DNA from 2 places in the Neorhizobium sp. 05N33 genome. Region 1 is predicted to be linked to the other one. Evidence: predicted binding sites of a transcription regulator. Region 1 holds the regulator's gene; the other holds the start of a gene.

Region 1 (5,809 bases):
ATCGCTCAGCGAATGTCTGGCAATCCAGCTTCGGGAAAAAGACCGGCTCGACCCGGCCATGGATGCGCTGATCAGACATCTGGATCTGCTGGGCAAACGCGACTTCGCCTCGCTTCGAAAGATCTGCGGCGTCGACGACGAAGACCTCATCGACATGCTGGCAGAAATCCGCTGTCTCAACCCGAAGCCCGGCGCCGGCTTCGAGCGCGGCATGTCTGAGACGATTTCGCCGGATATCGTTGTGCGCGCGGCGCCCGACGGCAGCTGGATGGTCGAGCTCAATCCGGACACCCTCCCGCGCGTCCTGGTAAACCACAGCTATTTCCAGACGGTGTCCAAGCACTGCCCGAAAAACGGGGACGACCACAACTTCCTTTCCGAATGCATGCAGAATGCCAATTGGCTGACGCGCAGCCTCGACCAGCGGGCCAAGACGATCATGAAGGTGGCCGCCGAAATCGTCCGGCAACAGGATGCCTTCCTGATGCACGGCGTCGATCACCTGCGCCCGCTCAACCTCAAGACCGTCGCCGAAGCGATCAAGATGCATGAATCGACGGTCAGCCGCGTAACCTCCAACAAATACATGCTGACGCCGCGGGGGCTGTTCGAACTCAAATATTTCTTCACGGTGTCGATCGGCTCGGCCGAAGAGGGCGGCGACAGCCATTCGGCGGAGGCCGTGCGCCATCGGATTCGCCTGTTGATTGCCCAGGAGACGCCTGAGACGGTGCTCTCCGACGACGATATCGTCGTCAGCCTGAAACGCGGCGGGGTCGAGCTCGCGCGCCGGACCGTCGCGAAGTACCGCGAGGCGATGAACATTCCTTCTTCCGTCCAGCGCCGTCGCGAAAAGCGCGCGATCGCGGGGGTCGCGGCGTTCTGAGATACCGGCGAAACACCCGGGTTTCCACAGGCCTACGTAGAAATCCCGAGGTCCGCTGCCGTTGACATTTAAAACATCGGGCGCTAGAAGCCCGCCGCAACTGCACGGGGCATGGCACGAAACGTATCCCATTATCCAGACAGGCATCGATTGCAGCAATTTGGCCCAGTCGCATGTGAACGGCTTGGATGCGGGGACGGCTTGGCGTAGACTGGAACACGCAAGTCACGACAAGAAGGAAGAACTCCATGAGTGTGCGTGTATCCGGTAAGCATATGGAAATTGGCGATTCGTTCCGTCAAAGGATCGAGGACCAAATCGGAGAAGCGGTTACAAAATACTTCGACGGAGGCTACTCAGGCCAAGTCATCGTGGAAAAGGCTGGTTCGCGCTTTTCTGCCGACTGCAAGGTGCATCTCGATACCGGGATCGTCCTGCATGCGGCCGGCGAGGCGAATGATCCGCAGATCAGTTTCGATGCCGCAGCACAGCGGATCGAAAAACGTCTGCGCCGCTACAAGCGGCGGCTCAAGGATCATCATGCCGGCAACCATGTGAATGGTTATGCGGAAGTTGCCTACACTGTTATGGACAGCGTACCGGATGAAGGGGAGGAAGTGCCCGAGGATTTCGCGCCGACCATCGTCGCGGAAAGTTCGAAGCAGTTGAAGACAATGACGGTCGCAAGCGCCGTCATGGCACTTGATATGACAGACGAGCCTGTTCTTCTGTTCCGCAGCCCCGGCAAGGAACATCTGAACATTGTGTACCGCCGCAATGACGGCAATATTGGCTGGATCGATTCCACCAATATCAAGAACTAACAACTTGGGGAGAGCGTCGGAGACGGCGCTCCCCTTCGCCTAGGGCACAAGCTCTTGCGGCACGAAGGATGAAGAGAATGGCATTGGCAGATTTGCTGCAGCAAGATGCGATTATTCCTGCCCTAAAGGTAAACTCCAAAAAGCAGCTATTGCAGGAGCTGGCGGCCAAGGCTTCCAAGTTGACAGGCGTGAGCGAACGAGAAATCTTCGACATCATCCTGCAGCGCGAAAGGCTCGGTTCCACCGGCGTCGGCCACGGCATCGCCATCCCGCACGGCAAGCTCAACAGCATCTCGTCGATCAAGGGTATTTTCGCACGCCTTGAAGCGCCGGTCGATTTCGAAGCGCTCGACGACGAGCCGGTCGATCTGGTGTTCCTGCTGCTGGCACCCGAAGGCGCCGGCGCCGATCACCTGAAGGCCCTGTCGCGCATCGCCCGCGTCCTGCGCGACCAGGATCTCGTCGCCAAGCTGCGCAAGACCGATTCCGCTTCGGCGATCTATGCCTTCCTCAACGAGGAACAGGCCAACCACGCCGCCTGACGGCATATGCATTCGTGGGGACGAAACGAACCGCCCGGCCGCTGTCAAAGCGCCGGGCGGTTTTGTTTTTGAGCCGCATTTCGCGGGGATTATGCGTGGAAACTCAACGGATCTGGAACAATCGCCAGTCCGACGAGCAAACACCAACGGGAGTGTCCGGCCTAGAATGAGAAGCAGGCTTATCGCCTGCTTCTCAAAGACTTCAGGCGCTCTTCTCACCGGCGGCTTCTGCAGAGGCCTCCGCCTTCGGTCCACCTTTTGCGACACCGACCATAGCGGGCCGCAGCACGCGTTCACCGATCGTGAAACCGGCCTGGACGACCTGGACGACGGTATTGTTCGGGACAGCAGGGTTCGGGATTTCGAACATAGCCTGGTGGAAATTCGGGTCGAACTTCTGGCCTTCAGGATCGATCTTCTTCACGCCGTGGCGCTCCAGAGCGGACAGCATCGAGCGTTCAGTCATCTCGACGCCCTCCAGGAGCGTGGTCAGCGAGGCATCTGCCGTGGCGCGCATTTCGGTCGGCACGGCGTCCAGCGCCCGGCGCAGGTTGTCCGAAACGGCGAGCATGTCGCGCGCAAAGCCGGCCGCCGCATAGGACTTAGCGTCCTTGATTTCGCGTTCGGTGCGGCGGCGCAGGTTATCCATCTCAGCGGCAAGCCGCAGGAAACGGTCGCGCAACTCGTTGTTCTCGGCCTTCAGCAATTCCAGCGGATCAGGTTCGGCGGCAGGCGCCTCGGCATTCTTCTGGTTGGCCGCGTCCTCAAGAGCAGATGCTACGGCTTCCGCGGTGTTCTCCGCGGCAGTTGCGTCAGGTCCGTTCTTGTTGGTTTCGTCGGTCATGACGGTCTCCGGTTATTCTTGACTTCGATTTACGGGCTTGGATTTGTGCCCGATATCGAGGTTTAAGGTGGAAAAATCAAGGCTTGCTGGGAAACTTGGGCCGGTCCGGCCGCAAAATTCAGCGCGACAGCCTGGCAAGCAGCTGCGCGGTGTAATCCACCATCGGCACGATGCGGGAATAATTGAGCCGCGTCGGCCCGATGACACCGACGGCACCGACGATGCGGTCCTCGCCGTCGCGATAAGGCGCCACGATGAGCGACGAGCCGGAAAGCGAAAACAGCTTGTTTTCCGAGCCGATGAAGATCCGGACGCCCGGCCCCTTTTCGGCGAGATCAAGAATCTCGATCAGACTGTCCTTCTTTTCGAGATCGTCGAAAAGCAGCCGCAAACGATCGAGATCGGCAACATCCGCCAGGCCTTCGAGCAGATTGGCCCGGCCGCGGACGATCAGCTGGGTCGGCTTTCCTTCCTCGCTGTCGCCGGACCAGACCGCCAGACCGCGCTCGACCAGTTCCTGCGAGAGCGCATAAAGCTCGCCCTGGACCTGGTCCTTGAGGGTCTTCAGCTGGCCACGCAGTTCCGGTAGCGTCTGGCCGCTCAGGTGGGCATTGAGGAAATTCGCCGCCTCGGTCAGCTGCGACGAGGTCACGCCGGCGGGCAATTCGATGATGCGGTTTTCGACCTGGTTGTGATCGCCGACCAGCACGGCGAGCGCCTTGGTCGGCTCCAGGCGGATGAACTCGACATGCTTGAGAACCGGATCGCTCTTGGTGGTGATGACAATGCCGGCGCCGCGCGAGACGCCTGAGAGCATACGGCTTGCCTCCGCCATCAGGCTTTCCATCGGCTGATCTCGGTCGGCCGGGCGGATCTGCCGATCGATATTGGCACGCTCCTCGGCAGACAGGTCTCCGACCTGCATGAAGGCGTCAACGAAAAACCGGAGCCCCGACTGGGTCGGCAGGCGCCCGGCGCTGATATGCGGGGAATAGATGAGGCCGAGCTCCTCGAGATCGCTCATCACATTGCGCACCGAAGCCGGCGACAAGGAGATGGGCAGCAGCCGTGAAAGATTGCGGGAACCTAGCGGCTCACCGTTTTCCAGGTAGCTTTCCACGATGCGGCGGAAAATTTCGCGCGAACGGTCATCGAGCACAGAGCCGCTGTCCCTACCCGTCGATGCCGAAAATCCCATCTAGACCTTCACCGTTCCGTTGATCATTCGACAAAATATAGTCATTCGACGCGCCTTCTCCAAAGGGAAAATTGCGCCAGCCAGGATCATTCGCCTGCACACTCATTAGGGCTTTTTCTTTGCAAAAGCTCGGCCGGGGCCTTAGAAGGCGGAAACAGAAATCCAGGGAGTGAAGCATGCGGCCTTCAGGCAGACAGTTGAACCAGATGCGCAAGGTCTCGTTCGAGCGCAATTTCTCCAAGCACGCGGAAGGTTCCTGCCTCGTGAAGTTCGGCGACACGCATGTGCTGTGCACCGCGAGTCTTGAAGAAAAGACGCCGCCGTGGCTGCGCAACAGCGGCAAGGGCTGGGTGACGGCCGAATACGGCATGCTGCCGCGCGCCACCGGCGACCGCATGAAGCGCGAAGCCGCTAGCGGCAAGCAGGGCGGCCGCACCCAGGAAATCCAGCGCCTGATCGGTCGGTCCTTGCGCGCCGTCATCGATCTCGAAGCACTCGGCGAAAAGCAGATCACCATCGACTGCGACGTCATCCAGGCGGATGGCGGCACGCGCACCGCCTCGATCACCGGTGGCTGGATTGCGCTCTACGACTGCCTGAAGTGGATGGAAGCCCGCTCGATGACCAAGGTCGACAAGGTGCTGAAGGACCATGTCGCGGCGATCTCCTGCGGCATCTTTGCCGGCCAGCCGGTAATCGACCTCGACTATATCGAGGATTCGGCTGCCGAGACGGACGCCAATTTCGTCATGACCGGCTCCGGCGGCATCGTCGAGGTGCAGGGCACGGCGGAAGGCAAGCCCTTCAGCCAGGAAGAGTTCCTGAAGCTGCTGGCGCTCGCTCAGGACGGTACCCAGGAACTGGTGGCGCTGCAGAAGCAGGCGATTGCCTGAACCTGAAAGAGGTGCGGTTTGATTGAAGGCATTCTCGAAACCGCGCTCTACGCCGATGATCTCGATGCCGCCGAAGCGTTCTACGGCGGCATTCTCGGCCTTGAGAAGGTGCTGCGCGCTGGTACCAGACATGTGTTCTTCCGTTGTGGGCCGGGGATCCTGCTGATCTTCAATCCGGCTGAGACGATCAAGCCACCGCCCGCCGATGCGCTGCCCGTACCGCCACATGGCGCGACGGGACCGGGACATGTCTGCTTTCGCATGACGGGCGACGCGATTGACTTGATCAAGGAAAAGCTCAACAAGGCAGGGATTGCCATCGAAAGCGATTTCCGCTGGCCGAACGGTGCCCGCTCAATCTATTTCCGCGATCCGGCCGGCAACAGCCTGGAATGCGCAGAGCCCAGGCTCTGGAATATCGAATAGGAATTATCATGCGCAAGCTCGTTACCAAGACGATCGTGGTCGCCAGCCACAATGCCGGAAAGATCCGCGAAATCGCCGAACTGATCGGCCCCTTCGGCTTCTCGGCCAAATCCGCCGCCGAACTGCAATTCGAAGAGCCGGACGAGACGGGCACGACATTCGAGGAAAATGCCGCGATCAAGGCACTCGCCTCCGC
Region 2 (5,809 bases), 440 kb from region 1:
AGGGATATTCGATCACCGAGCGGAAACCCATGGCCTCGAGCAGGCGCGCCTTGAGCGGCGCCGGGGTCAGGCGGAAGACCGGTTCCTCCGGGCGGAAAACGGTGCGCGGATGCGGCTCGAAGGTCAGCACCAGGGCGGGTACGCCGCACTGTTCCGCAAGTGCCAACGCGCGCTCCAGCACGCTGCGATGGCCGCGATGCACGCCGTCGAAATTGCCGATGGCGATGACGCCGCCCTTCAGTTCCTCGGGCAGCGGTTCCTTCTTCTCGTTGCGATGGAAGACAGTCATGCGCGGATTCCGGTTCAGGCCCAATTCAGGCCCAGGGGGCTATGCGAGGCGCGGCATCCAGTATTTCGGCGCGGCATTTTCCCGCTTCAGCCAGGCGTTGAGGATCGCCTCGTCGGTCTGGCCGTTGACGGTATATTCCGAAACATGGATGCCCCCGCTGATATAAAGCAGGTCGAGGCCGTATGCGAGCGCGCCGCGCACGTCGGTCGGCATGCCGTCGCCGATCGCCAGCACCCGGTTCATCGGGAAATCGCCGCGCACTTCGCGGGCAGCTTCGATCGTCGCCTCGTAGATCGGGCTGTGCGGCTTGCCGGCGACGCGGGTCTTGCCGCCGAACTCTTCGTAATAGGCCGCCACCGCGCCGGCGCAGGGGATGATCTTGTGGCCGCGCTCGACAACAAGATCCGGGTTGGCGCAGATGAAAGGCACGTCACGCTTGGCAAACGCTGCCAGCATGTCGGTATAGTCTTCCGGGACTTCCTTCTCGTCGTCGAAGAAACCGGTGCAGACGATGCATTCGGCTTCGTCGGCGGAGACCACCTCGACGCCGAGCCCGTCAAACAGGTTGAGGTCGCGTTCGGGACCGATCAGAAAAACCTTTTTCGGGCCGTCGACGATCAGGTGCTGGGTGACGTCGCCTGACGTAACGATCCGGTCATAGGTGCCGTCGGGCACGCCGAGCGCGCGCATCTGCTCGATGACGCCGGGAGCCGTGCGCGGCGAATTGGTGATCAGCACGACGGTGGCGCCGGCTTCGCGGGCTGCGGCGAGCGCCTTGCAGGAATGCTGGAAAGCCTCGACACCGTTGTGAACCACACCCCAGACGTCCGAGAGGACAACGTCGTAGTCGCCGATCACTTCGCTCAGATTGCCGATGCGCTTTGCCATGTAATCTTCCCATCTCGCAAGTCCCGGGTCACATGACAAACCCGGTTGAGGATTACAAGAGATAATCGGGAGAAAAACCGCGACGAGATCGCCGAGGTCGGCAAGGATAACTCTTCGCACCGGTGCCCGGATCGCAGCCGCGTCGGCGCCATTCTTCCACCAAAGTCCCGTGCAACATGCCGACCTGCCCGAAGGGGTGGCCGAAACGAGAGACCCTGATGTGGCCGCAGACGGCCGGCAGTTCCGCGAGACAACAGGCGTTCAGCCAGCATCCGTATCGTTAAGCGTATTTCGTATGAAGTTCCGAGCCGTCTCGAAAATTTTACGGCCGTTCTTGACTCATCCGCCAGCCAGCCCTATTTCGACGCGGCTGGCACTCTCCAACCGGGAGTGCTAACAGCACCGAGATACGGGTTTCACCCGTCCATGTCATTTGATCGAGGGATTAGACAATGGCAAGCACCAATTTCCGCCCCCTTCATGACCGCGTCGTTGTTCGTCGCGTCGAATCCGAAGCCAAGACCAAGGGCGGCATCATCATTCCTGATACCGCCAAGGAAAAGCCGCAGGAAGGCGAAATCGTCGCCGTCGGCACCGGCACCCGCGACGACAAGGGCAACATCACTGCTCTCGACGTCAAGGCTGGCGATCGCGTCCTGTTCGGCAAGTGGTCGGGCACCGAAGTCAAGCTCGATGGCGAAGACCTTCTGATCATGAAGGAATCCGACATCATGGGCATCATCGGCTGATTTCCGGCCGGTTACTCTTCATTCTAAATCGCTGACACCCCTTTTCAGGAGTTATCAAAATGGCAGCCAAAGAAATCAAGTTCGGCCGCACCGCGCGCGAAAAGATGCTGCGCGGCGTCGACATTCTCGCTGACGCAGTCAAGGTAACGCTCGGCCCGAAGGGCCGTAACGTCATCATCGACAAGTCCTTCGGCGCTCCGCGCATCACCAAGGACGGCGTATCGGTCGCCAAGGAAATCGAACTTGACGACAAGTTCGAGAACATGGGCGCCCAGATGGTCCGCGAAGTTGCTTCGAAGACCAACGACATCGCCGGCGACGGCACTACGACTGCTACCGTTCTTGCCCAGGCGATCGTTCGCGAAGGCAACAAGGCCGTTGCAGCCGGCATGAACCCGATGGACCTGAAGCGCGGCATCGACCTCGCCGTTGCTGACGTCGTCAAGGATCTCCAGGCCAAGGCCAAGAAGATCTCGACCTCGGAAGAAGTCGCACAGGTCGGCACGATCTCCGCAAACGGCGACAAGCAGGTCGGTCTCGACATTGCTGAAGCCATGCAGAAGGTCGGCAACGAGGGTGTGATCACCGTCGAAGAAGCCAAGACCGCCGAAACCGAACTCGAAGTCGTCGAAGGCATGCAGTTCGACCGCGGCTACCTGTCGCCCTACTTCGTCACCAACCCGGAAAAGATGGTCGCCGATCTCGACGACGCTTTCATTCTCCTCCACGAGAAGAAGCTCTCGAACCTGCAGGCGATGCTCCCGGTTCTCGAAGCCGTCGTTCAGACCGGCAAGCCGCTGCTGATCATCGCTGAAGACGTCGAAGGCGAAGCTCTTGCGACGCTCGTCGTCAACAAGCTGCGCGGTGGCCTCAAGATCGCTGCCGTCAAGGCTCCGGGCTTCGGTGATCGCCGCAAGGCCATGCTCGAAGACATCGCCATCCTGACGGGCGGCACTGTCATCTCCGAAGACCTCGGCATCAAGCTCGAAAATGTCACGCTCGACATGCTCGGCCGCACCAAGAAGGTCTCGATCTCCAAGGAAAACACCACGATCGTCGACGGCGCCGGCTCCAAGGCCGACATCGAAGGCCGCGTTGGTCAGATCAAGGCTCAGATCGAAGAAACCACCTCGGACTACGACCGCGAAAAGCTGCAGGAACGTCTGGCCAAGCTGGCTGGCGGCGTTGCCGTGATCCGCGTCGGCGGCTCGACGGAAGTCGAAGTCAAGGAAAAGAAGGACCGCATCGACGACGCTCTCAACGCGACGCGCGCTGCCGTTCAGGAAGGCATCGTACCGGGCGGCGGCGTTGCCCTGCTGCGTTCCTCCGTCAAGATCACCGCAAAGGGTGCAAACGACGACCAGGAAGCCGGCATCAACATCGTTCGCCGCGCTCTTCAGTCGCTGGTTCGCCAGATCGCTGAAAACGCTGGTGACGAAGCTTCGATCGTGGTCGGCAAGATCCTCGAAAAGAACGAAGACAACTACGGCTACAACGCCCAGACGTCTGAATATGGCGACATGATCACCATGGGCATCGTCGATCCGCTCAAGGTCGTTCGCACGGCTCTGCAGAACGCAGCTTCGGTTGCTTCGCTGCTGATCACCACCGAAGCCATGATCGCCGAACTTCCGAAGAAGGAATCGGCTGGCGGCGGCATGCCTGGCGGCATGGGCGGCATGGGCGGCATGGACATGATGTGATAGGCGCAAGCCTATCGCCGAAGCCGCCTCTCACCTCACGTGGTTCAGCGCGTCAAGCGTGCTGAACCGGCGGCAAGAAGCAGCCTAGTTGAAAACGATTAAGGGCTCCGGTTTGACCGGGGCCCTTTCTGTTTGAGGCTCCGCGAGCGCACTTCGCGAAACAGATCTGGCCCCGACCCGTTCCAAACCGTCCCCCAATGAAAATGGCCGCACTGTTTCCGGTGCGGCCATTCTTTGACTGAGCTGTTCGACGCCTCACGCTGGGCTTGCGGAGCCGCCGTTTTGGCAGGTTATGCGGCTTCGCTGACCGCCCGCTTGACGCGGAAGAGCAACCGGTCGGAACCGGCACTCACCGCAACGGCCGATCCATCCGGGATTTGGCCGCCGAGGATCTGTTCGGCGAGCGGATCCTGCATGAACTTCTGGATCACCCGCTTCAGCGGACGAGCGCCGTAGACCGGATCGTAGCCCTTGTCGGCCAACCATTCGCGGGCGTCCGAACCGAGATCGATGCTGATCTTGCGCTCCGCCAGAAGCGACAGCAGCCGCTTCATCTGGATATCGACGATCGCGCCCATCTCGTTGCGCTTCAGGCGATGGAACAGGATGATCTCATCGACGCGGTTCAAAAATTCAGGCCGGAACGAGGCTTTCACGACGTCCATCACCTGCTCTCGCACGCTTTCGGAATCCTCGCCCTCGCGAAGAGCGGTCAGGTATTCCGCTCCGAGATTGGAGGTCATGATGATCATCGTGTTCTTGAAGTCGACCGTGCGGCCCTGCCCGTCCGTCAGGCGCCCGTCGTCGAGCACCTGCAGAAGAACGTTGAACACGTCCGGATGCGCCTTCTCGATCTCGTCGAACAGTACGATCTGGTAGGGCTTGCGGCGGACGGCTTCAGTCAGCGCGCCACCTTCGTCATAACCGACATAGCCCGGAGGCGCACCGATCAGCCGGGCCACGGAGTGCTTCTCCATGTATTCCGACATGTCCATGCGCACCATCGCCGTTTCGTCGTCGAACAGGAAGCGGGCGAGCGATTTCGTCAGCTCCGTCTTGCCGACACCGGTCGGGCCGAGGAAGATAAACGAGCCGATCGGCCGGTTCGGATCCTGCAGGCCGGCGCGGGAACGGCGTACCGCACGCGAGACGGCCTGGACCGCATCGCCTTGGCCGACGACCGATTTTGCCAGTTCGTCTTCCATGCGCAGCAGCTTGTCGCGCTCGCCTTCCAGCATCTTGTCGACCGGAATGCCGGTCCAGCGCGACACCACATGGGCGATCGCATCCGGGTTCACGACTTCCTGCACCATGGCATTGGTCGAAGTATCCTGGGCTTCGGCGTCCACGAGGCGCTTTTCCAGTTCCGGGATCACGCCATAGGTCAGTTCGCCGGCACGCTGGAACTCGCCCTTGCGCTGGGCAGTCGCCAGTTCGTTGCGGGCTTCGTCGAGCTGCCGCTTCAGGTCGGCGGCAAGGCCGAGCTTCTGCTTTTCCGCCTGCCAGCGGGCCGTCAGCGCATCCGCCTGTTCTTCGAGCGAGGTCACTTCGCCTTCGAGACGCTGCAGGCGATCAGCCGAGGCGCTATCGGTTTCCTTCTTCAGGGCTTCGCGCTCGATCTTCAGCTGCATGATGCGGCGGTCGAGCTCGTCGAGTTCCTCGGGCTTGGAATCCACCTGCATGCGCAGCCGCGATGCGGCTTCGTCCATCAGGTCGATCGCCTTGTCGGGCAGGAATCGGTCGGTGATGTAGCGGTTGGAAAGCGTCGCAGCCGCGACCAGGGCCGAATCCGAAATGCGGACCTTGTGGTGCTGTTCGTATTTTTCCTTCAGCCCGCGCAGGATCGAGATCGTGTCCTCGACCGTCGGCTCCTCGACCATGACCGGCTGGAAACGACGGGCAAGCGCCGGGTCCTTTTCTACATGCTTGCGGTATTCGTCGAGCGTGGTGGCGCCGACGCAATGCAGTTCGCCGCGGGCAAGCGCCGGCTTCAGGAGGTTGGAGGCATCCATCGCGCCGTCGGACTTGCCTGCACCCACCAGCGTGTGCATCTCATCGATGAACAGGATGATCTCGCCGTTTTCAGACTGCACTTCGTTCAAGACGCTCTTCAGCCTCTCCTCGAACTCGCCGCGATATTTGGCGCCAGCGATCAGGGCACCCATGTCGAGCGCCATCAG

What was found. The regulator HrcA, encoded in region 1, represses chaperone genes, less so after heat shock. The targets are predictions, from matches to a motif close to GTTAGCACTCNCNNNNNGNGAGTGCTAAC.
Region 2: groES (co-chaperone GroES) is a predicted target of HrcA. The motif match lies at 1,547-1,575, and genes of this name have one in related genera.

The regions. Positions count from the first base shown of each region.
Region 1 covers NZ_JBFTNK010000002.1:499,247-505,055, forward strand. The annotation lists gene rpoN (RNA polymerase factor sigma-54) at 1-886, shown strand, start outside; gene hpf (ribosome hibernation-promoting factor, HPF/YfiA family) at 1,135-1,710, shown strand; gene ptsN (PTS IIA-like nitrogen regulatory protein PtsN) at 1,788-2,252, shown strand; gene grpE (nucleotide exchange factor GrpE) at 2,455-3,096, opposite strand; gene hrcA (heat-inducible transcriptional repressor HrcA) at 3,215-4,294, opposite strand; gene rph (ribonuclease PH) at 4,471-5,187, shown strand; gene AC1DLT_RS06790 (VOC family protein) at 5,206-5,613, shown strand; gene rdgB (RdgB/HAM1 family non-canonical purine NTP pyrophosphatase) at 5,622-5,809, shown strand, end outside.
Region 2 covers NZ_JBFTNK010000002.1:57,263-63,071, forward strand. The annotation lists gene AC1DLT_RS04540 (bifunctional riboflavin kinase/FAD synthetase) at 1-289, opposite strand, end outside; gene AC1DLT_RS04545 (TIGR01459 family HAD-type hydrolase) at 329-1,177, opposite strand; gene groES (co-chaperone GroES) at 1,630-1,926, shown strand; gene groL (chaperonin GroEL) at 1,986-3,629, shown strand; gene clpB (ATP-dependent chaperone ClpB) at 3,920-5,809, opposite strand, start outside.